2 regions of the Shewanella donghaensis genome follow, and region 2 is predicted to be linked to the other one. Evidence: riboswitches for the same ligand, from Rfam matches in the RefSeq annotation. Region 2 holds a riboswitch; the other holds the start of a gene.
What was found. Region 2 has a riboswitch for thiamine pyrophosphate ahead of thiC (phosphomethylpyrimidine synthase ThiC). Riboswitches for the same ligand answer to the same signal wherever they lie in the genome.

Region 1: linked by a shared signal. The riboswitch ahead of FPK91_RS01390 (TonB-dependent receptor) and the one ahead of thiC (phosphomethylpyrimidine synthase ThiC) in region 2 are both predicted to bind thiamine pyrophosphate.

Annotation. Positions count from the first base shown of each region.
Region 1 covers NZ_CP041783.1:332,180-344,543, reverse strand. Annotated here, with positions in the region: gene FPK91_RS01430 (glutathione S-transferase) at 1-151, shown strand, start outside; gene FPK91_RS01425 (hypothetical protein) at 353-559, shown strand; gene FPK91_RS01420 (NAD(P)H nitroreductase) at 649-1,200, opposite strand; gene FPK91_RS01415 (HvfX family Cu-binding RiPP maturation protein) at 1,403-1,990, opposite strand; gene FPK91_RS01410 (DUF6279 family lipoprotein) at 2,069-2,917, opposite strand; gene FPK91_RS01405 (phosphotransferase family protein) at 2,992-4,209, opposite strand; gene pnuC (nicotinamide riboside transporter PnuC) at 4,219-4,881, opposite strand; gene FPK91_RS01395 (YkoF family thiamine/hydroxymethylpyrimidine-binding protein) at 4,929-5,189, opposite strand; gene FPK91_RS01390 (TonB-dependent receptor) at 5,353-7,539, opposite strand; TPP riboswitch at 7,609-7,720, opposite strand; gene FPK91_RS01385 (YcfL family protein) at 7,861-8,250, opposite strand; gene FPK91_RS01380 (PaaI family thioesterase) at 8,394-9,425, opposite strand; gene hinT (purine nucleoside phosphoramidase) at 9,436-9,792, opposite strand; gene FPK91_RS01370 (M61 family metallopeptidase) at 10,045-11,802, shown strand; gene FPK91_RS01365 (CsgG/HfaB family protein) at 11,912-12,364, opposite strand, start outside.
Region 2 covers NZ_CP041783.1:482,936-495,299, reverse strand. Annotated here, with positions in the region: gene thiH (2-iminoacetate synthase ThiH) at 1-16, opposite strand, end outside; gene FPK91_RS02065 (thiazole synthase) at 70-834, opposite strand; gene thiS (sulfur carrier protein ThiS) at 837-1,040, opposite strand; gene FPK91_RS02055 (HesA/MoeB/ThiF family protein) at 1,050-1,823, opposite strand; gene thiE (thiamine phosphate synthase) at 1,820-3,634, opposite strand; gene thiC (phosphomethylpyrimidine synthase ThiC) at 3,637-5,679, opposite strand; TPP riboswitch at 5,922-6,020, opposite strand; gene FPK91_RS02040 (hypothetical protein) at 6,251-7,516, opposite strand; gene trhA (PAQR family membrane homeostasis protein TrhA) at 7,801-8,481, shown strand; gene FPK91_RS02030 (MGMT family protein) at 8,637-8,981, shown strand; gene FPK91_RS02025 (DUF3108 domain-containing protein) at 9,005-9,808, shown strand; gene FPK91_RS02020 (class II glutamine amidotransferase) at 9,812-10,591, opposite strand; gene fadE (acyl-CoA dehydrogenase FadE) at 10,832-12,364, shown strand, end outside.

The sequences.
Region 1 (12,364 bases), 150 kb from region 2:
ACATGTGAATAAACCTTGGTTCCAACAAAGCCCGTATGTAAAGGTAAAACAATGGTTAGAACTGCACCTAGAAAGTGAATTATTTAAAGCGGTTATGACAAAATACCCTTTATGGTTAGATATGCCAGAGACGGTTACAAGACTAAAATAACAGCAATTAATCAATAATTGCTTATATAAAATGCGCCATGTCAAACTTTTGTATATTTATTCAAAACTATAATTGATAACAGGCATAAATATACGCTATCTTGTGTCACCTATAAGATGGATTTTATATTGATTTTACTGCTAATTTTCAAAATAGGATTAAGCTTAAATAAGTCTCTTAGTAGTAACCAAGGATGTAGACATGGAACAAATGGATTTGGTGGTTATACTCGTGCTGCTTTTAGCCGTTTTACATATTATGTTTTGCTATCGTGCAATCAACAGCGCGGCTAACATTGATAATATAAAACGCTTTCTTTGGGTTACCATAAGCCTAATTTTAGGGCCTTTGGGATACTACCTGTTTCAAAACTTACTACCTTTAGATTCTTTAGATCCTAGCGATTGAGTTTGTAAACGTCCCCAATAAATTAAACTAAAGGCTCAAAATGAACCTTTAGTTTATATTGATATTCTCATACCACAATCTTCAATTTTTTATTTCAAAAATCGTGCAAATTGACGGCCAGGCTTTAACGCTTTTAGTGGCGCTTTAACTGCTGGCGTACCGACATATAAAAAGCCGACTATCTGATCATCCAGACCTATTCCTAAGCCTTCATTAACAATTGCACTAAACGCAAAGTCGCCAGTTCGCCATACAGCACCTAATCCTAATGAGAATGCAGCTTGTTGCATTGCCATCGTGGCACAACCAGCTGCCAGTTGTTGCTCTAATAGAGGCACTTTGGGATGCTGCTGGCTTTTTGTTACAACAGTAATCACCATTGGAGCTCGGTGAGGCATGCCTTTCACTTTCGTTAAATAAACCTCATCAGCGCCTGTTGATTCTGCAGCCTTAACAAAAATGTCTGCCAAAGTATCTAAACCTGACTCTGTTGCAATAATAAATTCCCACGGCGTTAACGCCCCATGATCCGGCGCTCTTGCGCCCGCATTAAGAATAAAATCTAATTGCTCTTCACTAGGTGCAGGAAGTGTCAGTCGAGGTGTTGATTGGCGAGTAAGTAGTAGTTCTGAAGCGTCCAATTGAATGTCCCTGTCTTTCAATGCGTGAACCCATTAAAACAAAGGTTGCACGAGAATAGTTGAATACAAAATGATATTAACAAAAATCCCACATTAGAGTGGGATTTTTGTATGTAAAATTGAATAATGATTTTGCAGCTCAATTAAACAAAGACTTAAACAATATCTAAGCCTAATTTGACTATTTGATTAGCTTACACGCTTAGCTTAAACGCTTAGAAATGAAGTAATCGACACTGGTATAACGCCCACCGCCTAATACCACTAAAGCAAACAGCATAATTAAATAGGTTATAGCAAACTCAATACCGTTATTTAAAATCACGAAATTACCTGAACTGGTCAGCCATTCATAATTGCCATGTTGTTGTAAAATTGATTTTGCCGCTGCCAGTTTTTCAGCAGACTCGAGAACCTTGTCGTTTGCAAGCCACGAACTCGCATCAGCAATCGCTAACCAGCCATTATTGATATGCACAGCAAATGCTGCGACAAACATAGTAAACATCATCGGAATAGCCACTAATCGAGTAGCCAAACCAATGAGTAATAATGCTCCGCCAAATAGCTCTGTACCTGCTGCTAGCGCTGTCATTACTTCTGGCATAGGTAAGCCTAACCCCCAATCAGGATTACCAAACCACGCGGCGGTATCGCTAAAATGGGAAAGCTTATTGTATCCAGCTTGCATTAACACTGGCGCTAAATAAACTCGCAGCGCAAGTGGCGCTAGGCCTTCGATATGCTTCAGTAAATCTAAAAACTGTTGGTATAGTTTGACCATGGTAATTCCTTTTTATCTCATTATTAAATCACTAGACCTTAATACCAGCAGTTATATTTCATCGCTTTGCATCGTCTTTTACAGCTACTCGTTCATATCTGCTGATAATTCGTTTAAATCGACAATTAATTCAGCCACTTTTTTGTTCAAATGTCGGCGCTGTTTATCAGATAAACTGTTATTGATATCAATCATTAACTGCCCAAACAGTCGTGTGTTTTCATTAGCATTTTCTTGATATATTTCTGATTTTAGCTCGTCTGGTTGGGTCATCAATAAACGCATTCGTTGTTCAAATAATTGATGATCAGAGCGTTGACTTAAGGCTGACTCAAACTGTCTTAACCATTCAAGCCTGTATTCAAGCCACATATCAAGTGTCGCAAGCCGCTGTGCATTAAATAGTTTTATGAGCTGACGTTGTTCAGATGTAACATTACCGAGCCAATCATCAGTCCTATCAACCATTCTTTCATTGGCGTCTTCTAATAACTGTAGTTGAGTTTTGCCTGCGTACTTTGAATTTAATTCAGTGTTGTCAGTATTGAGCTGCTTTATAAACTCTTTAACTTGTTGATCACTGAGGCTAGTTAGGATGGGAAGTAAATCGGGTAACACAAAATCAAAGATACGAAACCAATGCGCTTTGGCGCCAGTAACCTGTTGCTGCCAAATTTCGGTAGTTAAGGTTTGTTGATTCACTGATGTGGAAAGTGCTTGTAATTGTGCACTGTAGCGCAACAATTCTTCTTGTTGATGCCAAATTAAAAACTTATCCAGCAGCTCATCAAACTGGGCTTGTTGTTTAGTATCCAAGGTGACGTACTCTTCCACCCGCCACTCAATCGCCCAGTCTAAAAAGAAGTAACTAAATTTGGTTGAACACCCTGCTAAAAAGATAACAAGTATTATTGGAATCAATGGTTTTTTCAACGACAATTCTCCTATCAACAGCTTAGACTTAAAACTAAATAGTTTTAAAACAACACTATTTTAGAATAATGGCGTTAAGGCACTAAAGATAGGTATTTATTGAATAGGTCAAAATATTGCTGCTGTGGCAATTGTGTATTGGATGCCATCATTAATGCCCAAGCGGCGGCATAAAGCCAAAAGCAATGACTCATTTCCCCAAGAAAACTGCTTGCTGTATCGGTCAAATTAGGATGTTGCTGCAAATACTTTGAGGTAAGTTCATCCGCTTGCTGCTGCGTTAATTGGTGTGTTACAACGACAGCGACTAAATCAAATAATGGATGACTGGCAGCGCAGTATTCAAAATCAATACATTGTAATTGGTCACCATCAAACAAAATATTATAGGGAGATAAATCTCGATGGCAAAATTGTGGATTAACTACACAAGCTTCTAATTGTACAAGCCATTCTTGCATGTCAGAGTGCTTTTGAGTGAGCATATAATAATGACTCAACCAAGTTTTAGCTTTAACATGAGTGCTGCTTGAATCACTTGACTGAATTCTTGATTCAGCCAATAACTGAGACATGGAAGCGGAGATATCCAACAATGACTTAGCGTAGTAATCCCACTGCTCGGTTACGGTAATTTGCTTTGGAGGTAAAGCTAACATCGATAACGGCGATAATAAATCTAATAAGTAGCTGACAGGATCATATTCACCAAATACTGAGGCTTGCGGGCGACTTGGATCTTCAAAGCGATATTCACCATAAAAACCTGCCCATTTAAACTGTCTCGAATGAACAAGTGAATCTAAAGGTGGATAAAAAGCTGTATTAATCGATTCACAGCTTGGAACGAACAGCGATTCATTGATGAATTTACTGAGGTAAAAATGTTTATCATCACTGAGCCAAATGAGTTCAGGTGCTCGATTTATCGCTTCCGTTAATCTCCAGCAAGTGACTTCGTTGCCGCGATCACACCATTGGGCATTATCTTGATTCACTCGTAACACCCAATCACTGTTACTCATAAAGTTACGATCGTTTTTAACTTTTCTGTTGTTTTCAATAGTACTGCAACTCTCAATATTATCCTGAAAGCCATTTTCACTATTGTTATCACTACCGCTTTCGCTATAAGGGGCTGACAAAACAATATGAAAGTTCTGATTGCTCAGCCCATCAGATAGCAAGTTAACTTGATGACATTGTTGATTAATGACTTCTACTAATTTTCTGGGCAGTAATGTTTTTAACACTAGTGGTAAGTACAGCCAAGGATTAAAGTCCGTCATCATTTATCCGTCTTAACTCGCAACCGCTAGGTCATGATAGCTTGATGTTTGTTGCATTTTCTTACGCCACATGAAGTAGCCACTTAATGCCATAAACACATACAAGATGAATAAACCAGATGTGAGCATTAGGCCTTTTTGGAAATATAAGTAGATAGATACAAAGTCTATTACTACCCAATACAGCCAATTTTCTAATACTTTTTTAGCCACTAAATAGGTAGTCATTATCGCAAAGCAAGTGGTTAATGCATCGATATAGGGGAAAGAGGCAGTAGTTTTTGTGGCCATGAAGTATCCCACGATTAGCGAGACTACAGTTGTAAAACCAATGAGCAGTAAATGAGTCTTAAGCGACCAACTGGTAATGACTAATTCATTGCCAGCACTATCTGTGCTGTTAGTCTGATGGGTTGAGCGCCATAACCAAAAACCATAAATAGCCATCGCCATGTAATACACATTAAGCACCGACTCCATCAATAATGATACTTTCCAAAACAACACCGTATAAATTGCCGTACTCGCAAATGCGGCAGCCCAACACCAAATGTTGGTTTTCATAGCTAATAGCAAATAAGCCATTGCAAGAATCACTGCGACGGCTTCCCAGCCTGTCATGACAGAGGCTTCCGTGATGGCAATTTGAACGGATTGAATAATCTCAGATAACATAATGATGGCTACTATGATTTTGAATGTATGTGAATGGTTATAAACAGTTATTCGGTGTGGCTTAAATCCAGCTCACCACCAATAAATTTACACACAAATACCGCTTTGCCCCACTTTTGATGAGCAGCTTCCATTTCAATGGCAAGCATAGACATCACATCTGCATACTCTCCGCATACTTGAGTCGCCATGGCATTGGTTTTTCTTTCAATATTTGAGTAACTGTCTACACGGCCAATAAACCACTTAATCGGGTCTAAATAGTTTTCATTGAACGGGTACATGCTGATTTCGGCAGTCAATTTCATGGAAATTCCTTAATCGAGGTAAAAATACTGCCACAGTTTATCAAAGTTTGAGATTAAAAAACTTATCAATCTTTTTTAAATCATGGCAGATTTTGATCGTTAAACATTGTTATTAATGATAAAAATATGACTACATAAATAACTTAACGCAGCATTTCTGCAACTACATAAACTTTACGTTTAACGTGATACCAAGTTGACGAGGATCACCATAACGAACATATTGCTTATCAGACCAATCTAAATCTGGCTCGTTTCCAAAAAAGAAGCCTCTCGTACCGTATTGCTCATCAAATAAGTTACGCCCCCACAAATACGCTGACCACATTTGAGTTTCATAACCTACTCGGGCATTAAATATAGTATAAGCATCTGATTTAGATTCGTTACTGTCAGAATAGTAGAAGTCACTTTTACCACTGGCATTTAGGTTAGTAAACCAACCTGAATCGCTGACGTAACTCATACCTGCGCTATAGGTAAACTTAGGAGCATGAGCTTGGTCACGACCACTTAAATCAACAATATTGCCGTATTTATCATTGTATTGATAATCGCCGTATGTCGCATCTAACCAACCTGCGCTGCCATAAAACTGAATGTTATCTGTTGCGTAGTATTTAAAATCGACTTCTGCACCAAAGTTTTCTGAACTACCGGCATTTTCGGTATAGAGAATAAATCGTTGTTGGTCTTCTGGATCTTGCTGTGATGCTGATACTTGTTGATCGCGTCTATCCATATAGAAAAAGGCGACGTTAGTATCTAACTGACCTTGCAGCCATGAAGATTTAAGCCCTAATTCGTAGTTATATAAAATTTCAGTATCAAATTCTTTTTTATCAGCTAGTTCTGGTGGTAGTGTCATATTAAAACCACCCGCCTTGTAGCCTCTAGCCACACGAAAATACGCATTGTGATCTTCATTTAATGCTTTAGATAAGGCTAAATGACCGCCCCACATACTTTCTGTTGGCGAGAACTCATCGCCATTTGAGTCAGAATACTCACTTTCGCGGCGCTCTAGACGAACGCCGGCAGAAAAGACATAGTCATTGCCAAACTGGGTATCTGTTTGAGCAAATATGGCATAGTTAGTCGCTTCGTATTCTGATTGTAATACTTCATCAGGCCAACCGTTGTACTCAGAATATAGATCATTGTCTTCTTGCAAGTTCATGCCATATAAACCAACAAGCCAATCAGTCGAGTCTGAAAATATTTTGCCCGCTTCATTTGAACTTATACGGAATTCTTGAGAAATAGTCTGGCGTTCGCCCTTTTTGTCCCAGGTGTAATCATAAACGCAAGGCTCTGTGCCAATAGCATTCCAATTGTCATCGTAAGCAGCACACTGCTTAGACGCCCAGTAATCAGGATTAGCCCAGTCGCCATCGTAGTTATGATGATGATCAGTATTGGCAAATGAAGTTAATGAAGTCAGCTCAAATTTGTCAAAACTGGTAAAAATAGCTTTTAAGCCTGCACCTGTGGTTTTTTGCGCATCGACACCTGGCGCATCAGTAATGGTTTCAAAACCATTATTATCTAACGTCCAAGCATCATAGCCATTATCAAAATTGGCGTGTAATAAAGTTAAATCAAATTGAACGTCATCAGAGGCATACCAACGCAATTTAGCCCGAGCAGTGAACTCGTCACGGGCATTAGTATCTTCACGTTCTAGGTAAGTATTATCGCGGTAACCGTTTTGAGAATGTTGCTCTAAAGAAACACGGTAAAGTAATTTACCTGAGTCGGTTAGCGGACCAGAACTAAAACCTGAGAAAGTTTGTAAATCATCATCACCCATCGACACTTGAGCGCCATGCTCAAATACATCGGTAGGATCATTACTTTTTAAATAGATAAGACCCGCTAAAGCATTGGCACCGTATTGAGTCCCTTGAGGACCTCTAAGCACTTCAACTTGTTGCATATCGTACATGCTAGACACCATGCCTATGCCTGATAAATCGATATCATCAACAATGAAACCAACAGAAGAGTTAGGTGCACCTTGATACTCTTCTTGCTCACCCACACCACGAATTTGGAAATACTTAGGACGAGAGCTACCACCGGACCAGTTGAAGTTGGCAATAGAGTTTAAGACATCTTCAAAATGTTGCGCCCCTTCATCTTGTAGTTGTTGGCTGTCGATGACGGTAACACTTGATGGCACTTTATCTAGCGCAATATTACTAAAGTCAGCGTTGACAACAATCACTTCCATTTTTTCAGCATTTGGCGCAACTCGCTCAATATTTTCAGTTTGAGCGACAACAGAAGTGGATAAAGCAGTAAGAATGGCAATCGCTAATGGCGATTTAGATTTGATAACAAACATAGGACCTCAAATAATAATTTTGAGATCCGGCAAGCATAGTGAATTATTGGTGTGCATCCATGACAATATTTTTAGCAATGCAGCCTATTCCTACGCCGGTATTAGCCGGATCAGGTTCTAAGGGTTCGTCTTTATAGACATCTCAGTTTATCGCAAACGATAAACACCCCTTGGCGACGCGGATTATAAACTATCAATCATTAGTGCGACAGCTTTACCGCGTACTTTTCATTAACTATTTAAGTACAAATTTATATCAGCTAGATTATTTAACTATTAGCTAGAAAGATCCTATAAACATTAAATACTAGAAAGTCAGCACTAATTGGAAAATGCTTTTCTAACATACACTTCAAAGCGGGTCGCATTTGCATTAGGGGCAACTGAAGCCACCTGTATTTGTTGCATCCCATGTAACTTTACTGATTTCCAACTATTGCCTTCATCTTCAATGGTAAAGCCGCCTACATCGTACCAGGTGAACTTGTATTGAAGCCTTAGATCTGTTGATACCTGACTTTTAATTAAGGCAGAGCCTTGCAACAAGTCTGACTGGGTCCGCACCTTTACTTGCTCCACGGCCACTTCTCGTGCGAATGAGTTGTTATCCACTCTCACTTCCCCCGTTGAACTGGCTGATACGCCAGCTGTGTGGTTCGCACATGCAGATAACATTAATGCCAGCGATACAATGACTACCGATAGTTTCATATGTTGTTCCTTATTGAACTTCAACATTAGTTGAACTTAAAATTAGTTTAACGTGAGAGAAGTACCAAAACCAGACTTCAGCTCATCAGTTTCGATGGCCATGATTCAATGATGGCAATATCAATTTTTACTGTTCAAGTCATTTACTGCTCAAGCAAAAAGTGCGCTCTTGCTGTCGCAATTAATTGCTTTCTGTTTTTCTGCCAACAGTTGATACTTACATTGGCAACGCGACGACCTTGTCTGGTGATTTTACATTCCGCAAACGTATCTTGATGTAGGCCTGCACGTAAATAATCAATTGAAAAATCAATTATTTTTGGCACTTTCTTAGCTTGCATAAATACCATTAACTGAACAATCGCTGACATTTCCATAAAACCAGCAATGACACCACCGTGAATAGCGGGCAAAATTGGATTACCAATATTGTCATCTTTTGCAGGAAGCTTAAACACCATTTCATCACCAAAGCGATCAACACTCATGCCGATAAACTGGGTGTAAGGTACTTTAGCTAATAGATAACTATAGTCATTTAAATCAATTGCACGCTTAACGACATCATGAACCTTTAAGTCATCAACTGACACTGTCGCATTTTCTAGCGTATTAGCTACTGGATGATTGAGCGCATTTTGTTTATTGGTTGGTGTTGATAGCGCTTTCCCATCTAGCTCGTCAGGGTTTCCCATTAAAGCTTGTCGAAATTCCTCACCCACCATTTCAGGGCTGATACGCATAAATGAACCAACAGCATGGGCAATAGGATCATCAATACTGTCTTGATAAGCAATCGCACGAGTAAAGGCAACATTTGACGATAAACGATAGCACTCAGCAAATGCATAAAGTGGCTTATTAGGCTCAGCAGGCTTCATATAATCGACTCGCAAATCTAATGTCGGCGATATTTCTAACGATTTATATTTCTCGAGAATGGCGCAAACCACCGATGTACCAGATGCGGTATCAATGATGGTCGTCACCACCCCACCATGGATAACACCGGTATCAGGATCGCCAATGATATCTTGGCTATAAGGTAATTCTAATAAAACATGGTGTTCACTGGCTTCCAATACGCTTATATTTAAACGTCCACAATGGGCAAGCTGATTAACAAATCGGCTAGCTACACCAGTTAACGGGAAAAAATCACTGTTTATTTTCATGCGAATATTATTAATCCAGACGACTTAGCATTGGTCCTAATGGCTTACCGCCAACCAGATGCATATGGATATGGTAAACCTCTTGTCCACCATGTTTATTACAATTCATAATCAAACGATAACCGTCTTCTGCAATACCGGCTTCTGAAGCAAGCTTGGCAGCAACGGTCATCATACGACCTAATGCTAATTCATCTGATGCTTTTATATCATTAGCAGTAGGAATGAGATGGTTAGGGATAATCAAAATGTGTGTTGGCGCTTGGGGAGTTATGTCACGAAACGCGGTAACAAGCTCATCTTGAAAAAGAATATCGGCAGGAATTTCTCGACGGATTATTTTACTGAAAATCGTTTCTTCAGCCATGATTGATCATCCTTTTATTTATTATAATCAGAATAGTGAAAATCAAATGGAAAGCTAAACTGATTATAACCAGCTAAGGTCTGTTTAACTATATAATACCCATTTGAGTGTTTGTCACCTTAGCAAAGCAAGTTTTACACTTTATCCTATTCGCTTTTTAGTTCTGTTTGCACAATCAAAGCGATTTTGGCAGCATGGTAGCACTTCTAGCTAGCATTTTTTTTGAAACACCCACTTACTTGGAATTTGTTCATGCATTATCACATCATTGCTATCGATCCTAAAGCGCATTTATTTGAAGTCACCCAAACTATTGAAACTGCATCAGCGCAACAGTCTTTATATTTACCCGCCTGGCTCCCTGGTAGTTACATGATCAGAGACTTCGCCCGTAATATTATCGAAATCAATGCTGTAGATGACAACAATCAAAAAATTGATGTTCTCCAGTTAGATAAACAGACTTGGCAATGTCAGAATCAAAGCGGTTTTATCAAGTTAACGTATCAAATTTATGCATGGGACCTGTCTGTTCGTTCAGCTCATTTAGATACCACTCATGGCTTTTTCAATGGTAGCAGCGTGTTTTTAGCAGCTAAAGGACTCGAATCAACAAAGCATAGCCTGACCATAGCTAAATCGAGTTTATCAGAACTGAAAGACTGGAAACTAGCCACCAGCATGCCGAGAACATCTGGTGAGCAATTCGGTTTTGGTGAATTTTATGCCAATAATTACGATGACTTTATTGATCACCCAGTTGAAATGGGAGATTTAACCATTGATAGCTTTGTAGCTTGCGGTGTGACTCACGATATTGTGCTGAGTGGTAAGCACCGAGCGTCAATGGCTAGGCTTTGCCAAGATTTAAAAGCCATTTGTGAATATCAAATCAATTTATTTGGCGGACCCGCTCCATTTGAGCGCTATGTATTTTTAACCACCGTATTAGGTAATGGTTTTGGCGGTTTAGAACATCGAGCATCAACTGCATTAATGTGCTCAAGAAAAGATTTACCCACTGACATGCATCATGAAGTGAATAGTGATTACCGCACTTATCTTTCTTTGTGTAGTCATGAATACTTTCACAGCTGGAACGTTAAACGTATTAAACCTGCTGAGTTTACTCCCTTTGATTTATCTCAAGAAGCCTATACCCAGCAACTATGGGCTTATGAAGGTATCACGTCCTATTTTGATGATTTTCTTACTTACCGAAGTGGTTGTGTTGATAAAAAGCAATATCTCACTATGCTTAGCGAAACCATGACCCGCGTATATCGCTCACAAGGCCGCTTTAAGCAAACATTAAAATCATCGAGTTTTAATGCGTGGACCAAATTCTATAAACAAGACGAAAATGCCAATAATGCTATTGTCAGTTATTACACTAAAGGTGCTCTATTCGCGCTATATCTAGACTTGACCATACGTTTAGAAACCCAAGGAACACAGAGCTTAGATAATGTAATGCAAGCACTATGGCTACAATACGGTAAACCAGGTATTGGCACCGAAATAGACAGTCACCAAAAGATTGTAGAAACAATCCTTAATCGTAATTGTGACGAATTATTTAGTTATCTTGATAATACTAACGATATTCCTTTAACACCGCTGCTGACTAGTGTTGGTATTGGCATGGAAATTAAAGCAAGTTCAGGCACGAGTGATGTCGGCGGAACAGAAACCAAAGGGAATAGCATTGCCTTTGGCGCTAAAACAAAACCTGAGAGCTTAGGTTTAAAAATAATGACTGTGGTTAATGGTAGTCCAGCACATCAAGCAGGTTTGAGCGCGGGAGATTTATTAATCTCAGCAAATCATTTACAAGTGGATAATCTATTTGAAAAGCAGCTACAAACTTTTCCTGTAGGTGAGGTATTACAATTACATTGGTTTAGACGTGATGAACTTATGCAGGGTGTTTTTGTTATTACTGCAGCGGTTGCAGATACCATTAATTTAACCATCGTCGATGAGGAAAAGCTTACCGCTTGGTTATAATCTTCGGTTAAAAATGAGTTGCATTGAAGATAGTTTAAAATCTGATTTAAAAACTCAAAAAAAAAGGTGCCTAAGGCACCTTTTTTATTATTGAAGCTAAACCGAATAACTAACCACGTTTAATTCTGGCACTAACTTGAGCGTCATTATGCGCTTCTAACCAATATTTCTGTAATGTGGTATTTTGTAAACCTGTAGTTGCGTCGCCCAACTTCCAAGCACCTTTCCAAATACCATCGGCAATCAAATGCACAACTGCACTTTCAATCGCAGAAACAACACATAAACTCACAGGTTCATTTGAGGTGTAACCGACTTCAGCTTCTAATAAATCTTGCGCATCAATAAACTTGAATACACCAGCGGTAATTTCTTTTGAAACAATAGCTTTAGTCGTCGTAACACTGCTCAATAAACGGCCTGTACGAATATCAACAGCACGTAAATTAACAGTAATGCTATCAACACGATATTGACCAGATGCTCCGATACCTAAGTAACGAGCTCCAGCTCCGCCAGTTTTAATATTGGTATCGTATGCAACAATACCGCCTTCCATTAA
Region 2 (12,364 bases):
GTTCGACAAAACTCATGGGGTATTTCTTTCATCCTATAACGGTAAAGGTGTAAAGCAATAAAAGTGCAATTACACATTCAAAAACTGTGTTAAGGGACTCGTATGTTGGGCTTGCTTAACGACACCACCTAGGCCAGCAAGATAAGCATTTCTGCCTGATATAACTGCAGTATTAAAACATTCAGCCATTATGATTGGCGCAGCACTGCTTGCTATTGCAGTATTAACCAATACCGCATCAGCGCCCATTTCCATGGCTTTACAGGCTTGAGAAGGCGCGCCAATGCCCGCATCGACGATGACTGGAACATTGGCCTGTTCGATGATAATTTCAAGGAATGGCTCAGTCGCTAAACCTTGGTTACTGCCTATTGGACTCCCTAATGGCATAACTGCAGCGCAGCCAACTTCTTCTAAGCGATAGCACAGTACAGGGTCGGCATGCACATAAGGTAAAACCGTAAAACCTCTTGCACATAATACTTCTGCCGCTTTAAGCGTTTCGATGGCATCAGGCATCAGGTATTTAGGATCTGGATGTATTTCTAATTTAATCCATTTTGTCCCTAGCATTTCATTTGCCAATTCAGCTGCAAATATCGCTTCCTTAGCCGTTCTTGCCCCTGCTGTATTAGGTAATAGCTTTACACCCATTGCCTGAAGGGGACTTAATAGATCATCATTATCTTTATTATGATCTATCCGTTTCATTGCTAACGTTACTAGTTGAGATTGTGAAGCCTCAATAGCAGCAAGCATGGTTTTAGAATGGCTAAATTTACCGGTTCCAGTAAACAGTCTTGATTCAAATTGATGTCCAGCGATTGTTAACATGACTATCCCCCAGCAACAGCAGAAAAGACTTCTACTTTATCGTTCGGCTGACATTGAATCGCTTCCCAACGGCTTCTTGGCACCACTTGTTGGTTGAGTACTAATGCCAATGTTTTCGGGTTCAACTGTTTATGCTCTATTAATGCAAGTAAACTAGCAGTCTGTTGCAACTGCTCAACTTCACCATTAAATTCAATCTCTATCATAACTAACCCCTAATCTTTAAAAGTCTTACAAACATCACACTCAGGATCTCGATTCATCTGAACCTGTCGCCATTGAAGTGTGTCAGCATTAAACAAATGTAATATTCCACTAAGATGACTGTTGGCACCATCTCCATTTCTGAGCAAATTCAACCCTAATAAACTCTGCATCGATGCGACACTTATCACCGCCGAGTTCATGACCCCCGAAGATGAACATGACTGGTTAACAAGCGTATTTTCAGGGTATAAACATTGATAGCAGCCACTTTGCGGATGTTGAGGTGATAGGCAAATTAATTGACCATGTGATACGGATATTGCCGCGCTTATTAATGGTTTTTTAGTGTTGATGCACAGGCGATTAATCTTCAAACGAGTATCAAAGTTATCAGTACAATCGAAGATTAAATCAGCTTTACTGACCCACGCTTCACTGATTAAATCATTTGAAAAACGTCGTTGAATTGATTCAATTTTAGTATCGCCATAAACCGCAGCCAATTTTACTTTCGCCACTGACACCTTACTTGAGCCGATATCAGCTTCACTAAATAACAATTGCCTGGGAAGGTTTGATAATTCAACGTTGTCGTCATCCATCAACATAACCTCACCGACACCGGCAGCCGCTAACTGATGAGCCACGCTATGACCTAAGCCGCCAATGCCAATGATAAGCACACGACTCTTTATTAAATTTAGTTGTCCAGCCTCACCCATTTGAGGCAATAAAATATGACTGGCATACTTTATATATTGCCTATCAGATAGTGACTTCATACTTGAGTCTCTACTAATTGCGATAGTTGTAGAGGTTTTTTGGAAGCTAATTTTGACGTTGAACCTAAACCCAAAGTCCATTGTTGTAGTAATGCTGTAAAAGCTAGTGCAGGCTCTTTCGCATGCGTTATTGCTCTCACAACTGCCACGCTATTGACTCCCGTCGCTTTAATCTCATCGAGAACGGTTGAATCAATGCCGCCAATTGCCACTGTGGGATAAACGTTATTCAACAGTTTAGAATATCGAGATAGCTTACTTAACCCTTGTGGTTTAGATGGCATCACTTTCGTCGTAGTTGGAAATATATGCCCTAAAGCAATATAAGAAGGGTTTAATTGATGTGCTAAGAGAATTTCAAATATGCTGTGACTTGATAAACCCAAAGCAATACCCGCTGCAGATATCGCCTTCAAGTCAGCGAGTTCAACATCTTCTTGGCCTAAATGAATACCAAAAGCACCGAGTTTTAACGCAATTTCCCAATGGTCATTGATAAAAACCTGAGCATTGTACTGCTTACCTAACGCAATGGCCTGGGCGATATCTTGTTCTAACTTATCTAGCTTTGAACACCCATTAAGGTTATCAAGTACAAAAGCGTGAGATTGATCTTTTTTTACGCGTAATTGAATCGTGGTGCAGTTAGCCTCTAACAGCGTTTGTAACATGGCAACATCATCGACAACTGGGTACACTCCAATGTCTTTTTGAAGTGCAGGAAAACCTGAACTAGAATAACCTTGGGCGGTATTTTCATGCGGTTTATGACCATCTAAATTGTTATCAATTGTTGACGATTTTTTTGAGATAACTTTTGCGAGATTCTTCGAAGACATTTGGGGTTTAGCAGCATAATAAGTCACGACTTCAGGGTAATAGTGTAAATCATCAGGCCATGCTGTTTTTGCTACTGGGCCAGCCCCTTTACCATAAGACACACTCTGAATCAGTCCTTTCAAAACATAAGCTTTAGCCATGACTATCGCATCATGCAAGACATAATTTTGAGCAAGAAAACAAGCAATAGCAGATGATAATGTGCAGCCAGTGCCATGATTATTTATCGTCTCTACACGATTGCTTTTTAGCCAGTACGATTGATATTGATGCGCTTCGCTAACACCGTTAACCTTCCTGCAAATATAGAGGTCATTGGCTTTAGACTCTTGCCAATGACTAGCATCACCCCCTTTTGCCAAAACATGACAATGTAGCTTGTTAACTAACTGCATAGCGGCACGATAAAAATCTCTTTCGGAATTAATAGCTAACTTTTTCTTCACTGAATCGTGATGAATAGGCATATCACTCGATACAGTGAGTTTAAACAGCTCAACAACATTGGGGGTGATCAAGCTAATTAAGCCTTTGAAGGGCGTGAAATCCAATTGAGTTTTCGTCTGGTCATTTAAACAATCACCACTGCTTGCGACCATAACAGGATCTAAAATAACAGGGATCAATTGATTAGCTAAAGTTTGGCTTTTAAAGCGTTTAAGCCAATAAGCAATGGTAACTAGCTGTTTTTGATTGGCAATTAAACCAATTTTTATGGCGGAAGGTGCTAAGTCATCTGCCAATGCATCAAGTTGTGCTAATAACATGGATTCAGAAACAGTTTCGACTAACGAAACTACGACGGAATTTTGAGCAGTTAAGGTGGTGATAACGCTGCAACCAAAACACTGTAAATCATTGATAGTGGCTAGATCAGTTTGAATACCAGCGCCGCCTCCACTGTCTGAACCTGCGATGGTCCAGACAATAGGTGCGGTGGTTTCAGATCTTTGTTGATCAGAAACTGGCATAGTTATTCCTCTAACTCTGCAATTCTGTCTTTAACTTCAGTATCGACTTCAGTGCCTACAGACTCTTTTGAAATAGGATGATAAATAGCCGAGCCTGTCGCTTTAAATTCTGCTGATTTCTGTGCCATCGCTGATTGAATATCAAGCTCTGTATCAATTGTTTTAGCATTGTCATTTGACAGGGCTTGTTTACTTTGAAATTCACTGGCATCGAGAACTTTTACATTAAGTAGCTGTTCACGCTCTTGCTTCGCAGCGTATTCGCGGACTTCTTGGGTAATTTTCATTGAACAAAACTTCGGACCACACATTGAACAGAAATGCGCGACTTTAGCGGATTCTTGCGGCAGGGATTCATCGTGATAAGCGCGAGCAGTTTCAGGATCAAGACCTAGGTTATATTGATCTTCCCAGCGGAACTCGAATCTGGCTTTTGATAATGCATTATCTCGAATTTGTGCACCTGGATGTCCTTTAGCAACATCGGCAGCGTGAGCCGCAATCTTATAAGCAATAAGGCCTTGTTTTACATCTTCTTTGTTCGGAAGTCCTAGATGCTCTTTAGGCGTGACATAACACAACATTGCTACGCCATACCACGCCATCATTGCAGCGCCGATACCAGAAGTGAAATGATCGTAACCCGGGGCGATATCCGTCGTTTGAGGGCCTAATGTATAGAATGGCGCCTCATCACAATGGGCCAATTGTTTTTCCATATTCACTTTAATCAATTGCATCGGCACATGACCTGGGCCTTCGATGATCGTTTGTACATCGTATTCCCAAGCAATTTTAACCAATTCACCTAAGGTTTCTAACTCAGCAAACTGTGCTTCATCATTGGCATCTGCAATACTACCAGGACGCATACCATCGCCTAATGACAGTGATACATCATAAGCTGCGCATATTTCACAAATATCTCTAAAGTGTTCATATAAAAAACTTTCTTTATGATGACTTAAACACCATTTAGCCATGATTGAACCACCACGAGAAACGATACCCGTTAAACGTTTGGCTGTCATAGGGACATAACGAAGTAATACACCTGCATGGATAGTAAAGTAATCAACGCCTTGCTCAGCTTGTTCAATCAAGGTATCTCTAAAGGTATCCCAATCTAAATCTTCCGCCACACCATTGACTTTTTCGAGTGCCTGATAGATAGGTACTGTGCCAATAGGTACTGGAGAGTTACGGATAATCCATTCACGGGTTTCGTGAATATATCGACCCGTAGACAAATCCATTACGGTGTCAGCGCCCCATCTCGTTGACCAAACCAATTTTTCAACTTCTTCTTCAATTGAAGATGTCACAGCAGAATTACCAATATTGGCGTTAACTTTCACTAAAAAGTTACGGCCAATGACCATAGGCTCAGCTTCTGGATGATTGATATTTAAGGGGATAATGGCGCGACCGCGGGCAACTTCATCACGCACAAATTCTGCCGTGATAGGCTGGCCAATGTGAGCCCCAAAAGCTTCACCTGGCGCTTTTTGAGTGAGAATTCCCTCAGTAACCTGCTCTCTTGCTAAATTCTCACGGATGGCAATATATTCCATCTCAGGCGTGATAATACCTTTGCGAGCATAGTGCATTTGAGTAACACACTGACCTTTCTTTGCTTTCTTTGGTGTGACCAAAGCTTCAAAGCGTAAATGATCTAAACCATCATCAACTAGTCGTTGTTGGGTAAAGTCAGAACTAACAGCATTGAGCTGCTCGGTATCTTCACGCTCTTCAATCCATGGTTGACGAAATTTATTAAGACCTAATCTAACGTTGATATCGGCATCAGGATCTGAATATGCGCCGGCGCAATCATAAACTTTGAGCGGCGGATTTTTTTCTGTAACAGGTTCATCATCACTACCACCAACAATAGTATCGGCTTGATGAATTTGGCGCATGCCAACTAACAAGTCTTTACGTGACCCGGTTAAGTAAATTTTCTCGGAATTTGGGTGTTGTAACGGTTTTAGGGTATCAATAAATGCTTGCGCTTGAGCGCGGGTTTCACGACGATTTGACATAAGCAACCTCAAAATAAAAAAATAGAGTTGCTTGCCTGGAGAATTGTTGATGACGAGCGAGTTAAAATCAACTCTGTAACTCACCATAGCAATTACATTTGTGGATGTGATTAAACGTTTACAAAATAAAATAATGCAACGACACAAGAAGTGAGCAAAATTTATTTTGTATTTAGCTAGAAAACACACACATAAGTGACGTTAAAAAATTGAATTTAAAGGCACTATTTTGTAAAAACTAAGCAAATTAACTGCTTGTTTCCTTCGCAGGTTTTAGCCTGATCAGGTTCAACGGATCCCGAATAAACGGTCTCAGCCATAAGGCACTCCGACAAGATGGCTGCAGTATAGCCAGCTTAATTAACAAAATACAAGTTTAATATATTCAATAGAAAACTTTGGCAATCTAAATAATTCATATATTAAGCACCTGTATTTAGACGATTTGGTTTATTTAATTTGACAATAACCCTTACTGACATCAATTAATTTATTGTATAAGAATAGAATAATTCATATTTAGAATAAGGTTATTGGGTAACAAAAACTTGATGCAGTTGAAAAAAGCAATTTAAGGCAATTGGACTTTTGATAAACGATGTTCGATTGCTTTGTTTAGCGCCCTTTTCATTTTGCCACTATCACATGGTTCGGCAAAACCTAACCCTTCAGCATGCGGGTTTATCTGTGTTGGTAAGGGAACGACTCGATAGCAAGTCTCACCTAATTTAACGATTCTATTCGGATCTAAGCGGTGATTAAGCGTGGTGGGTTGACGCTTATCTTCTATGAGAATTAATTCTATATCGTCCATTTCCGGCGTGAGTTCACTTACACTCGCGCCACTCGATGAAGTCGCATTATGAGCTTGTTGTGAAATAAGCTCGATCACTTGTTGTTGGTTATATTGATTCACAAAGGAATGTGAAGCTGAGTTTAAAACTGAAAAATGTTCAATTGCTAACTCACTTTCACCAAGTTCACTAAACGTTTTTTGATTAAAAAAATGTTCATTACTGGCCTCTTTATCTTTCTGCAGATAAATACTGTCAACTGATGACCAATCAAACTCTGTGACTATTGATGTTTCTTCAAACGTTAACGCCTTTTCCATTTCAGGCAGTAGAATTGGTTTTGTTGCCGCCTTTTGTACTTCAATTTGAGCGATTGGCTGATCTAACAAAACTTTGGTTGGAAGTTGCTCATTTTGAGGAATGGTTTCTGTAGTTTTAGTTTCTGGTTCTTGTGCCTTTTTGATTACTTGTTCTTGTTGCTGCTTTGAAGAAGCAGGCTTTTGTTCAATAAACGGTTGGTTTTCTGATAGCTGTTCTTTAGTCAGTTGCTCGTTAGATAGCTGTCTAATTTGTTCAGCCGTTAAAAAGTAGGCCTTTATTTTTGTCGAGTTATCTATTTGCTCACTCAAGTTAGACAGACTTTTCTCGTTACTGACTTCGACAAAATGCTTTACCGTATTATTAGCAAGATTCAATAGGATAATCAGCACGACAATATGTAGCAATGCAACAAGCATTGTTGATGGGGAAGTTAATAGCTTTTTTACGATAAAATGGCCATTAACAAACGAAGATTGGCGCTGTTGACTGTTTTGCTCTTGCTGATCGTCAATATGACATTGAGTCAGCGTTGCAGGTTCAACAGTATCTACGGCAGGAAATATCAATGCATCCGAGGAGAAATCAATTTGTGCGGTTTCTTCGGAAGATTTTGTAGCAATTAATGTTTTAACAGGTAATGAGACAGAATCTTCACTGTATATCGGTTCATCGATATGATCGTCTTCGAGTTCTACATTACATACATCACTGTTATTAGTCATTATTTGCGCCTCCTGTCGCTATTTAAAAGCTCATGCTCCTTATGTACTATCTAGCTTATCACTTGCTTTGAGTTTTTAGCATGGCTATAAAACTCACAATATAGATAACAACAATTCCAATAAGTTCCCTTATTCACTCATTGTCACTGCTTCTCTCGTAAATAAAATCAGCGAGTTAAGCTAGAATAATTATTTAAGCTTACACGTGTACGCTAAAGTTATAGCCTATATTATTTTTAGCTGTTAGACTCATTCTAAATCGCTTAACTAGGCCGTACGCAACTATGTCACTAGAGTTAGATGCTAATCAATCATTAGAAACTACACCGATAACTAAGCCTGATTATGGTGTTATTGAAGAACGTGCCAACAGCATCACTCATGGTATTGGTGTCATTGCAGGTCTCGTTGCCTTAATAGCTATGCTTATTAAAGCTAATGGCCAATTAAACTTAACTGAAACCATTGGTGTAGCCGTTTATGGTCTAAGTATTGTGATGCTATTTCTGGCATCGACCTTATATCACTCAAGTAAAACACCTCTATGGCGTAAGCGTTTTAAAATGGCAGATCATTGCGCTATTTATACCCTTATAGCGGGCACTTATACTCCACTCATGCTTATCAGCCTTGAAAGTGAATATGCTTCAATTATTCTGACGGCAGTATGGATGTTAGCCCTAGGGGGAATTGTTTTTAAAACCCTCTTTATAGGTCGCTTTAAAGCATTGAGTGTCATTCTTTATTTAGTGATGGGCTGGCTCTGTGTCACCATAATGAGTGACTTAATAAAAGGCATGAGCGACTTAGGCTTTAACCTATTGTTGGCTGGTGGCGCTTTTTATAGCATCGGGGTAATATTTTATGTTAATAAACGTATTCCCTATAACCATGCTATTTGGCACTTATTTGTACTCGCTGGCGCTTTGTCCCATTTCTTGTGTGTTTATCTGACCGTTATTTAAACTGCTGATGTAATTGTATGTCTCTCTCATACAAATATGGGGGAGACATGGTTACTATCCAAACAAACTGCAACTCTAGATCTATCTTCAGCTTACAAGCTACACTAAACTACCTTAGACATTTCATCACAATAGATTTGAGCTATCGTTTATAAATGGAAAATCTGAGCCCTAAACAAAGAATTTGGTTCATTGTAAACATGATCCCCGCAGGCAATGTATTAGCTTATGGCAAAGTTGCCGATCTCGCTGGTTTGCCTGGGCGAGCTAGATATGTCTCAAAAGCATTAAAAGATGCCCCACCACATTTGGTCTTACCTTGGTATAGAGTGATTAATAGCCAAGGTAAAATTTCTTTTAAACTCAATACTATTCATTTCCAAAATCAACAAGAACGACTAAGATCTGAAGGTGTTGAAGTGAACAAAGGTAAGATTTCACTGTCGAAATATGAATGGCGACCAGATTTGGCAACCTTGGTTATGTCTTTACCCTTTTAATACAAGTTTTGGTAGGTATTCCTTTGATTAAAAAAATCACTATTTTATTCGCAAATGTTGTTTTATTTTCACTATCTCAAACAGCTATTGCCGCTGATGAAGCTTCCACTCCTACTTTACCACCTAGTGATCACAGTACAGATTATCTTAAGCCGTTAATCCCTCATTCAGCAGAATATCGGGTTTTTTATGGCAGTATTGAACTGGGTAAAGCACGCTTTCAATTACCTAAAAGTGATAATGGGTATTACAACTATCGATTCGACAGTGACGTCAGTCTATTGATGCTATCTGATGTACGTAACATAAATAGTGAATTTCAATTAGAAGACGGAGAATTAAAACCCATCCGTTATATGAGTAAACGCAGTGGCACTGGCTCAGATTACACAGAACAAACTGTTTTCGCTCCAGGACAAGACGTTATTCATACTATATATAAAGACGAACGTGAAAAATTACCTTTTGCCAACGACATTTTTGACCCATTAGTTTCGCAACTCCAATTTAGAATGGATCTTTACCATAACCCAGACTCTTTGAAATATAAGATGGTAAAGGAGAAAGAGTTAGATGATTATGAATTCAAAGTAGTGGGTAAAGAACAAGTCATTATAGATAGTGGTACTTACCAAACCATAAAGATAGAAGTGGTGAGAAAAAGTAAAAAGCGCCAAACATTTTTCTGGATGGCGCCTGATTTAAATTACTTGCCTGTGCGCTTAAGTCATTTTTCAAAAGGCAGTAAACAACTCGATATTAAATTAGATAATTACCACATTGAGCAAGCAATAGAAAACGATACAGCTGTTTCACATAATCAGTAGGTGTTAACTGTTAATCAGTAACTCACCTTGTCTGAATAGCTTCCATTCACCCGGCTGTAAAATATGCCACTGTTCATTTTTAGTCAGTGGTCTAGTCGCAATAACAGTCACGACATCATTGGGTGTCGTTTCTTTATTGAAATCAATCACCACATCAGTATCGATGAGTTTAGCCTTACCAAACGGGGCTCTGCGGGTGATGTAACATAAATTATTGGTGCAATAGGTCATTAAATCGACACCATCACTCAAGATCATGTTGAATACACCTAATTCACGAATTTCATCTGCAATGGTCGCTATAAACTCAAATACCTGATTCATGTCATCTGGTGCTTTATCGCCAAACTCAACTAACACTTGTTCCATTATCCAACAAAATGCTAATTCACTATCAGTGTCACCAACAGGCTGAAAGCGGCTTACATTGAACTTGTTTTGATAGTCTGACAGTTGTCCATTATGTGCATATGTCCAATAGCGTCCCCACAATTCTCGGGTGAAAGGATGGGTATTTTCTAACGAAACACAGCCACGATTGGCTTGACGAATATGGCTAACAACTATCTCACTTTTTATTGGGTAAGATTTAATTAGCTTAGCAATATGAGATTCGCTACTGGGACTCGCATCTTTAAAAGTACGACTGCCTTTGCCTTCATAAAAAGTGATCCCCCAACCATCTACATGTGGTCCAGTAACGCCACCACGTTCAGCTAAACCTGTGAAACTAAACACAATATCTGTAGGAATGTTAGCGCTCATCGCTAGTAACTCACACATTAAAAAAGCCTTAAAGAGTTGAATTAAATTAAAATTTTATCTTATGCCTATTGTACCTAGTGCAAAATAAATTTGGGACTTTTATTGATCAATTAATTTTAAACAATTGTTTGAAAAAACTTGTAATCATCTTCAGTTCAGTTTAATTTTATGTGATACAGGTCTGACCACACTCAGTTCTGTGAATAGGATCATTAATTTGTAGGCGTTCAATATTTGGATGCTTTAAGGAGAAAGACAGTGGAGACACTTATTTGGATCATCGCCATGATAGCGGTACTCGGCGCAGCGACTTATATGCGCGTATCACTATTGACGGCAACCATTGCCGCTGCAGTTGTTTTGCTTGTTGGTAGCGTGTTGAACATTGTTGGTAGTTTAGCCTGGATCGTATATATCGTTTTAGCTCTGCCATTAAATGTAAAATCATTTCGTCAAAACTTCATTTCTCGTCCACTGTTAAAAGTATATCAAGGCATCATGCCTGAAATGTCTTCTACTGAGAAAGAAGCGATTGAAGCGGGTACAACCTGGTGGGAAGCAGATTTATTCGCAGGTAATCCAAACTGGAATAAACTGCATAACTACCCTAAAGGTCGATTAACTGCAGAAGAGCAAGCCTTCTTAGATGGTCCAGTTGAAACAGTATGTAAAATGCTTAATCAACATCAAGTTTCTCATGAACTTGCTGACCTTCCACAGGAAGTTTGGCAATACCTAAAAGACGAAGGTTTCTTCGCCATGATCATCAAGAAGAAATATGGTGGTCGAGAGTATTCAGCCTATGCACAATCGTGCGTTTTACAAAAGCTTGCTGGTTTAAGCAGTGAATTGGCCTCTACTGTTGGTGTGCCAAATTCTTTAGGTCCTGGAGAATTATTGCAACACTATGGTACTGAAGAACAGCAAAATCATTACCTACCACGTTTAGCAAAAGGTCTTGAAGTCCCTTGTTTCGCACTCACTAGCCCAGAAGCTGGTAGTGATGCTGGCGCAATCCCAGATTTTGGTATTGTTTGTAAAGGAGAATGGGAAGGCGAAGAAGTGTTAGGGATGAAACTAACATGGAACAAGCGCTATATTACCCTCGCCCCTGTTGCAACAGTACTAGGTCTTGCATTCAAATTACGCGACCCAGACAGTTTACTTGGCGATACTGCTGACTTAGGTATTACTTGTGCCCTTATCCCAACAGATATTGAAGGTGTTGAAACTGGCCGTCGTCATTTCCCACTAAACTGTATGTTCCAAAATGGTCCAACTCGCGGTAACGAAGTATTCGTACCATTGAGTTTCATCATTGGTGGGCCAGCTATGGCAGGTCAAGGCTGGCGTATGCTCGTTGAATGTCTATCTGTAGGGCGTGGTATCACTTTACCTTCAAACTCTGCTGGTGGTGTTAAAACAGCTGCTCTTGCTACTGGTGCTTATGCTCGTATCCGTCGTCAGTTCAAACTACCTATCGGAAAATTAGAAGGTATTGAAGAGCCAATGGCACGAATTGGTGGTAACGCTTACTTAATGGATGCGGTTAGTTCACTAACCACTGTCGGCATTGGTCTGGGTGAAAAACCCTCTGTTATCTCTGCCATCGTTAAGTATCATTTGACTGACAGAATGCAAAAATGTGTTATCGATGCCATGGATATTCACGGTGGTAAAGGTGTGTGTCTTGGCCCAAATAACTATTTAGGTCGCGGCTATCAAGCAGCACCGATTGCGATTACAGTTGAAGGCGCAAACATTCTAACCCGTTCGATGATTATTTATGGT